DNA from 2 places in the Enterococcus sp. LJL120 genome. Region 1 is predicted to be linked to the other one. Evidence: predicted binding sites of a transcription regulator. Region 1 holds the regulator's gene; the other holds the start of a gene.

What was found. Region 1 encodes LexA, which represses DNA repair genes until DNA is damaged. Its sites were predicted from a motif close to CNAACANNTGTTNG; they were not measured.
Region 2: a site for LexA is predicted at 2,771-2,784, ahead of ACYSNU_RS11680 (Y-family DNA polymerase). Genes of this name have one in related genera too.

The regions. Positions count from the first base shown of each region.
Region 1 is NZ_JBTXLV010000004.1:134,489-138,772, forward strand. Features, by position in the region: gene tkt (transketolase) at 1-1,228, opposite strand, end outside; gene ACYSNU_RS08125 (DUF896 family protein) at 1,340-1,579, opposite strand; gene lexA (transcriptional repressor LexA) at 1,738-2,361, shown strand; gene ACYSNU_RS08135 (hypothetical protein) at 2,477-2,680, shown strand; gene ACYSNU_RS08140 (peptidoglycan-binding protein) at 2,922-4,115, shown strand; gene ACYSNU_RS08145 (LTA synthase family protein) at 4,258-4,284, opposite strand, start outside.
Region 2 is NZ_JBTXLV010000006.1:204,499-208,782, forward strand. Features, by position in the region: partial or broken gene ACYSNU_RS11665 (DUF916 and DUF3324 domain-containing protein) at 1-868, shown strand, start outside; gene ACYSNU_RS11670 (hypothetical protein) at 886-1,572, shown strand; gene lepB (signal peptidase I) at 1,569-2,369, shown strand; gene ACYSNU_RS11680 (Y-family DNA polymerase) at 2,809-4,152, shown strand.

The sequences.
Region 1 (4,284 bases):
GCACACCAAACCAAATGTTGCGGCCTTCGTATTGGCCAGGTTGAAATTCTTTTTCAGCTGCGACCATCGTGTTGTTAGAAGCAGATAAATCAGCAGAACCACCCCAGAAACTTGGCACTTCTTTTGAAATTGCTTGGATAATTTCTTTGCTGGAAACGCGGCTGGCTTGACTTGTGCCAACTTCATAGCTTGGTAATGCAGCTTCCCAATTTTCAGGATATTGACCGGCAAAAGCTGCTTCAAATTGCGCTGCTAAATCTGGGTAAGCATGTTTGTAATTTTTAAACATTTCATCCCATTCAGCTTCCGCTTTAGCTCCCCGGTCGCCAATCGCTTCTTGGTAACGAGCAGTTACTTCATCAGGAACTGTGAATGCGGGTGCATCCCAACCGTAAACTGTTTTAGCCATGTCAATGCCTTCTTGACCTAAAGGCGCACCGTGAACAGCAGAGGTGCCTTCTTTTGGTGAACCAAAACCAATAATTGTTTTGACTTCGATTAAAGTAGGCTTATCTGTTTCAGCCTTCGCTTCTTCAATCGCTTTGTTGATAGCATCTAAATCATTGCCATTTTCTACACGAATATATTGCCAACCGTAAGCTTCATAACGACCTTTAACACTTTCAGTAAAGGCTTTGCTGGTTGGACCATCAAGAGAAATATCATTTGAATCATACAAGACAACTAATTTACCAAGTTTTAAATGACCTGCTAAAGAACTTGCTTCTTGAGACACGCCCTCCATCAAGTCCCCATCGCCACACAATGCAAATGTGTAATGATCCATCACGTTAAAACTTTCTCGGTTGTAAGTAGCTCCCAAATGAGCTTCTGCCATTGCCATCCCAACGGACATTGCAATTCCTTGCCCTAAAGGACCCGTTGTCACTTCAACGCCATCTGTATGATGAATTTCTGGATGTCCTGGCGTTAAGCTATTCCATTGACGGAAATTTTTCAAATCATCAATCGAAACTTTATAACCGGCAAGGTGCAATAAGCTGTACAACATTGCAGAGCCATGACCGGCAGACAAGACAAAACGATCGCGATCTACCCAGTTTGTTGAAGTTGCTGGATTAATTTTTAAATGTTTGGTCCACAATGTATAAGCCATTGGGGCAGCTCCCATTGGTAAACCTGGATGTCCTGAATTAGCTTTTTGGATTGCGTCAATACTCAAAGTACGAATTGCATTTACACCTAGTTGGTCGATTGTATCAAACAAAAGAATCCCTCCGTTTTTTGGTTTTGGTTTATTTTACTTTTATTCTATTTTTATTGTAACCGATTCTATTTTATCAAGCAAACTTTTTTTAGTTTTTTTTACTGAAATTAATCAGCGATTGTGCAGACCCTTTTCTTTTTGAATCTGTTTCAATTTTTCCGGAGTGACATCAGTTCCCTCAGGATCGACGACTTTCATTCCTTCTATATGATGTTTCATGCCAGAACGAAAAGCTTTTAGGTACTCTTCCCGCAAATTTTTTTGTTCTTTTGATTCGGCTTCATTCAGCCCTTCAGCTTTTTTCTTGCGAGCCAATTCGTTAATTCGATTAATTTTTTCTTCTGAAAGCATATTACCAGCTCCTCTCTTTGTTTATCATAGTAAAAACTCTAAAGATTTACAACTGAAAGCCAAGCAATTATTTTGCTAATGACAAAATAGCGAACAAACGTTTGATTTAGCTAAAAAGCTATGGTAAACTTTGGTTATTATAGAAAGAAGGTGCGACAATGGCTAAGCGAACAGAGAGTCGCCAGTTAGAAGTCCTGCAATATATTCATGATCGTGTCACAGCTAAAGGATACCCGCCAACGGTCCGGGAAATTGGCGAGGCGGTTAACCTCTCCTCGACATCAACTGTCCATGGTCATTTATCACGACTAGAAAAAAAAGGTTTATTGCAGCGTGACCCAACAAAACCACGGGCGATTGAATTAACGCAGCGAGGACTGGAAAAATTAGGCATTCGCAGTGAGACCATCCCAATGCTGGGGATTGTAACTGCCGGCGAGCCGATTTTAGCAGTCGAAGAAGCGACCGATTTCTTCCCGATTCCACCGAATTTATCAAATGAAGAAGGTTCGTTGTTTATGTTGACGATTCGTGGTGAGTCGATGATTAATGCGGGTATTTTTGATGGCGATTTTGTGATTGTCCGCAAGCAAAGCACCGCACAAAACGGCGACATTGTCATTGCAATGACTGATGAAGATGAAGCGACCTGTAAAAGATTTTTTAAAGAAACCGATCATATCAGACTACAACCAGAAAATGATAAATTGGCTCCAATCATTTTAGCTGATGTTGCCATCTTAGGAAAAGTTGTCAGCCTGTATCGCGATCATATCTATTAGAAGGCAAAATAAAGTCATTTAAAAATGGCTTTATTTTTTTCTTTACAAATCGAACAAAAGTTCGTATAATACAAATACAAACATTTGTTCGTATATTAAAAATGAGGTGAATAACATGATTGCAATTCGTCGCTTTGGGTTAGTCTTGTTGATTTTAGTTGTTGGAATGTTCGTCGGTAATCTTGGTATGGAAAATGCCATTTTAATAGTAGCTCCGTTGTTTATTATCTGGTTTATTTTGTGGGATGAAAAAAAATATCGTGCACAAAAACGTAAACAAGCAAAAAAAGATGAGTATTATCCCCATTACTATCAGTAAGGATTCTCTAAAATATTTTTGAAAAAGTCTGCAGTTGCAGACTTTTTTGATTTTCAAAGCCTGTTATTTCTCTCTCCTTCAAAAAATACTTTCTAAAAGAAATTCTCATGATTTAGCTAGAAAAAAATTAGAAAAGACTAATCAAAGCTAACACATTTTAAGCTTGGTCTTTTGTTATTTTGTGATATAATTAACTAGCATAATATTTTTTTTATTCTATTTTATTTTTGGGGGTATCATTATGAAAAAAGTGCTATTAACTAGCATTACTTTATTTTCTGTGCTGACACTAGCAGCTTGTCAGGCAGACGAAGACACGTTGGAATATTCAACTAGTGCTTCTTCAACCGTAGAATCAACAACCGCATCAAGCAAGGAAGCAACTGAAGCTTCTAGCGATGCTACATCTGGTGCTAGCGAAAGCGAAGCCGGAACTATCTGGATTTCTGATGGTTCAGAAATTGGTGAAACACAAGAAATTCCAGCAGCGGGTACAATTTACATGCGTCAATTGTATACTGCACCCCACGGAGATCGCGCCTTTGCCATTACAAACGTAACAATGGATGGCGACACAATTATCTCCGCCCGCATGGATGAGTTCCAATATATTGAAGACGACGGCTCTGGTACTTGGACTGGCGTGCCTAACTCAGATGCAACTTTTGGTGAATCTTATCCAGAAGGAACTATTTTAGCTGGTAAAGAAGAAAACAACGAAGCCTATTCTGAAATGATGGCTGAGTCTGGTGCTACTTTAACTTGGAAAGACAACATGGAAGCCATCACCGATTTCGTAGCTGGTAAAACAGCAGCAGAAATTCAAACATCAATTGATGAATTAACTGGCGGCAGCGAAGTAGCTGATGTTGTAACGGGCGCAACCTTTGCCGATACAGCGGGTTACTTGCAAGCAATTGTCGACACAGCAACTAAAGGTATGGTTTCAACAGGAATTGAAACTAGCAATACTGATTTAAGTGAAGCAATGGTTCTGGCTGCACCTCACGGAGATCGTTCATTTGCAGTGGTAACTGTTGCGATGGATGGCGATGTTGTTGCCAATACCTTTGTCGATGAATTCCAATATTCAGATCCTGCTTCTTACGGCGGCGTACCAAACTCTGACGCTACTTTTGGCGAAGGTGTTGCAGATGGTCAAGTTTTAGCTTCTAAATTTGCAAACAACGAAGCTTATTCTGAAATGATGGCTTCAAGCGGTGGCGCAACTCAAACTTGGATGGAAAACGTTGAAGCAATTGATGAATTTGCTAAAGGCAAAACAATTGATGAACTAAAAGCAGCAGTTACTGAATTAGAAGGTTTAAGTGAAGACGACAGCCCAGCGGATGTTGTCACTGGTGCTACCTTCTCTGATTCTGCTGGTTACTTATCAGCAATTATCGAAGCAGCTGAAGCAGCAATGAATAATTAATCTTTAAGCACACAAACTAGAAACCAAACCATTGAGGAATTTTTTCCGATTGGTTTGGTTTTTTATTTTTCACGAAAAAAAACAGGAACCGAACTCACTTTAATTTAGTGAATTCAGTTCCTGTTTTAAATGTTAAACTAATTTAATTACTGGTCTCAGCAGTCGAATT
Region 2 (4,284 bases), on a different contig from region 1:
AGGGACTGAGCCGGTGACAGTCAATTTAGCACTAAATTCCGCTAAAACCAATAATAATGGGGTAATTGAATATAGTCGTTCAGATATTGAGAATGACACTTCTTTACAATTTGATTTTGTAGATATTGTGACAGGTCCTGAAAGTGTCGAGATTGCTCCGGGTGAAACGGAAACGGTTGAATTAAATGTCCAGATGCCTGAGACTGCTTTTCAAGGAATTATTGCGGGTGGCTTGACTATCCAAGCTGATGATTCAAGTAGTAGTGACGAAGGCGGCACTGGTTCTTATGTAAATAATAAATATGCTTATGCGATAGTTATTTTATTACGGGAAGATCAGACCGAACTGACACCAGATCTAAGTTTTAACCGAGCTTATGCGGGACAGCAAAATTTACGCAATACTGTTTTTGTCAGTTTTTCGAATATTGTGGCAGATTATCTTTCGGGTTTAACCGTAGATGCTCAAATCACCCGCAGCGGCAGTGAAGAAGTGCTATGGGAATCTCGTTCGACCGCGATGCGAATGGCACCAAACAGCTTTATGGATTATCCAATTAGTATGGGAAATGATCGGATGGAGGCTGGAACTTATACAGCCCACGTGACAGCTTACGCTCAAGGTTTGCAATGGGATTGGACAGAAGATTTTGAAATTACTGAAGAAGAAGCAAATACTTATAATGAACGAGATGTCGGTTTACAACAAAGTCGGGCGATTGATTGGAAAATCATTGCCGCAATTGTCGGCGCCTTTTTATTCATAGTTATTCTAATCTTTTTAGTGGTAAAACGGATTCAGTCGCAAAAGAAAAGTAAGGCGAAAAACAATAAAAATAAGAAAAAATCATCTAAATCTAAAGAATAGTAGCGGAGGATAAGCCAATGAATATCTTAGAATGGCTTTTGATAGCGGGGATCTCTGCAACGATTATCTTCTTTGTTTTTTTCTGCTACTTTTTTATTCGTCTTATCATTAATATAGTGAAGATGAAGAAATTGCCGAAACGTTTACCTAAGAACAAGAAAAAGCGTCGTCGAATCATTTTGGCTAAAAGAGACATCGCTCAAAAGAAACGTTCTTCAATCAAATTCCTAATCATCACACTTGTACTCTTAATAATATTTGGTGGTGGAACAGCCTATGGTAGTTATTATCAATCCACCAATTTATCTAGTGAAGATGCCGATCGAGTTGTTAGCTCCTATTACTTAGTGCGAGATTTTCAAACGCAGCTGGAAAAGGCTGCTAATCAAGCGGAAGAGGAAGATGCGCTTCAGCGGGATCTTCGCTACCTATCATCGAAAATGGCAAGCTATAGCAGCTTTACTGCCAGTAATATAAATACTGTTGATGGACAAACAGCTTTAAATCGGTATTATGCCGCTTTAGGTCAATTAGGGATGAATGCTAGTCGTGAGGTCAATGATTTCTATGGAAACACCGAACTAATGACAACTTATCAGCGGGACGTTGAAAGAGTGATGGCATTAGAGGAACAGGCATTTAGTTATTATGAAGTAGATGAAGAGGCCCTGGCGTCAGAGGTTGAAATGAGTGAACCTGAATGACAAAAAAAATAAAAACAGTATCAAAAAAACAGCAGAGTAGTTCTCAACAAAATAAACGAAAAGCAATCCCAAAGAGCCCGTCTTCTCAATCAGAGAGGGCGGGTTTCCCCCTATCAGAAAAAAAGCAACGAAAGAAAATTAAAGCAAGTAAGAGGCAAAAAAATAAAAATGAATCGGCTATTGCTAAAAAAAATACTCCTCAGAAACGAAGAAAGAAAAAAAATCGAAAAAGGCAACTGTTAAGAAAAAAACAAATAAAAAAAATAAAACAATATAGTTTATATTTGGCACTTAGTCTCTCAATAGCAGTCGTCCTTTTTTGGGGAATAGGTTCCTTCTTTTTTTCCTTTAGTAAAATTTCGGGTTTTGGTATGGTTCCGACAGTGCGTAATGGCGACGTCGTTTTATTGCAAAAACAAGCTGAAATCCAACGCTTTGATTTGATTGTATACCGGCAAGGAACTGAAACATTTATACGGCGAGTCGTCGGCTTACCAGGAGAAAGTTTAGATTATCAAGATGATACGCTTTACATTAATGATGAACCAATTATCGAGCGATTTATTGTTGATGAAATCAATAATGCTCAGAATAATGGCAGCCAATTTACAGAAGATTTTCGCCTTGTTGATATTATCGGCGAGACGGAAATTCCTGAGGATAGCTATTTTGTATTGGGGGATAATCGTGAGTACAGCTTGGATAGTCGCAACTATGGTGTTGTTGAGAAGAGCCAAATTCTTGGGAAAACATCAATTCGCTTGTTGCCATTAGATGCAATGGAAAGCATAAGATAGTGGCTACTTTGTGAACTGATTCCAAACTAACTAGAATTAGCTCGGCAAGTGGTATAGCGTATTTTTGAATAGTGTAAAGACTGATACTTTTGTAATTTTTTAATAGTATCAGTCTTTTTGAGCTTTGAATTTTTCTCAACTATTTAAATATTGGAACGTAGAATAATCTGAAAAAACATCTGTAAAAGATGATAGAAATCTGAATCATATAAAATTATTTGACTAACTAATCGTAGAGGCTATAAATTTTTTGGCTATATAGGAAAGGTTACGTAGAGGTTATGTAGATTCTAAACGAGATTAAAAATCTAGAAATATTCTTACCATAAGTCATCATTTCTCTAGCTTAGGTAATTTTTTATTTCCTTGACACCTTCACAAAGAGCGGAGTAAAATAAAAGCGAACATACGTTTGTTTTTTTGTTTGAGGTGATGTAGGATGAATTTTCGATATGAATTGGAACCAACAGGGGATTATGCCTTTATTGATATGAAATCTTTTTATGCTAGTTGCGAAATAGTTGCTAGAGGCCGCCATCCGTTAAAGGATTTGCTGATTGTGATGAGTCATGCGGATAATACCTCAGGATTAGTTTTGGCCAGTAGCCCCAAGGCCAAAGAGTTGCTGGGAATTACGAATGTGACGCGGATCTTCGAATTGCCAACGGTTGAGGAAAATCCTGCGATGGAGCGTTTGATTGTCGCACCGCCGCGGATGCGCTACTATATTGCGGAAAATTTAAAAATTCAAAATGTTGTTCGCCAATATGCCGCAGATGAGGACATCATGTGGTATTCCATTGATGAAGGCATTGTTGATCTTTCCCGCAGCCTGAATTATTTTGTTCCCGGCAATCAGTCACGAGGGGAAAAACTCGACCATGTCAGTCAAAAAATTCAAGAGGATATTATTCGTGAGACCGGCATTTTTTCAACTATTGGCATGTCCAACAGTAATCCACTGTTGGCTAAATTGGCATTGGATAATGAAGCCAAGAAGCAGCCGCAGATGCGGGCTTTGTGGAATTATCAAAATGTTGCCGAAAAGGTTTGGAAGATTGGCGACATAAGTGATTTTTGGGGCATTGGTAGTCGCATGAAGCGCAATTTGATGGAGCTGGGCATTACTAGTATAAAAGAACTAGCCCACGCCAGTCCGTATAAACTCAAAGAAAAATTTGGCATTATGGGCCTGCAGCTCTACCATCATGCTAATGGAATTGACCGCAGCAAATTACAAAATGTCTATCAGCCGAAGTCGAAAAATCTCGGCAATAGTCAAGTGTTGCCACGGGATTATTTTGGGGAAGAGATGCCGTTATTGGTGCGGGAAATGGCTGAGCAGGTGGCGATTCGTTTGCGCCGCCATCACGCTAAGGCGGGCGTTGTTTCGTTATACGTTGGCTACTCTAAAGCGGAGACAGATAAAGGCTTTAGCCGCCAAGTTAAAATCACGCCCACTGACAATACCGATGAATTAACCAAGCATTTGTTGTATCTGTTCCATAAATTTTACAATGGTGACTTGGTGCGGCATTTGGGGGTAACTTATTCTGATTTACACTATGATAGTGGTAGTCAGTTGAACTTATTTGAAGATCCGGAAGAGCAGATTAAAGATGAAAAAATCGATTTGGTGATGGATCGGATTAGAGAAAAATACGGATTTGTTTCGATTGTGCGTGCCAGCTCAACCTTGGAGCATGGCCGCAGCTTGCCCCGCAGCCACTTGGTAGGGGGACACGATGGCGGTGGTGGTGCTGGTGGTTTAGATGGATTGTAAGAAGGCCTGCAAAATTTTCTGCTGCGTCAGTTATTTTGAATGGTTTTTAAATCAAAGCGGCTAAATCGTAGATGGCAACATTCAGTTTACATAATGAAACTAATTACGATTCTATTAAAACTTATTGAATAA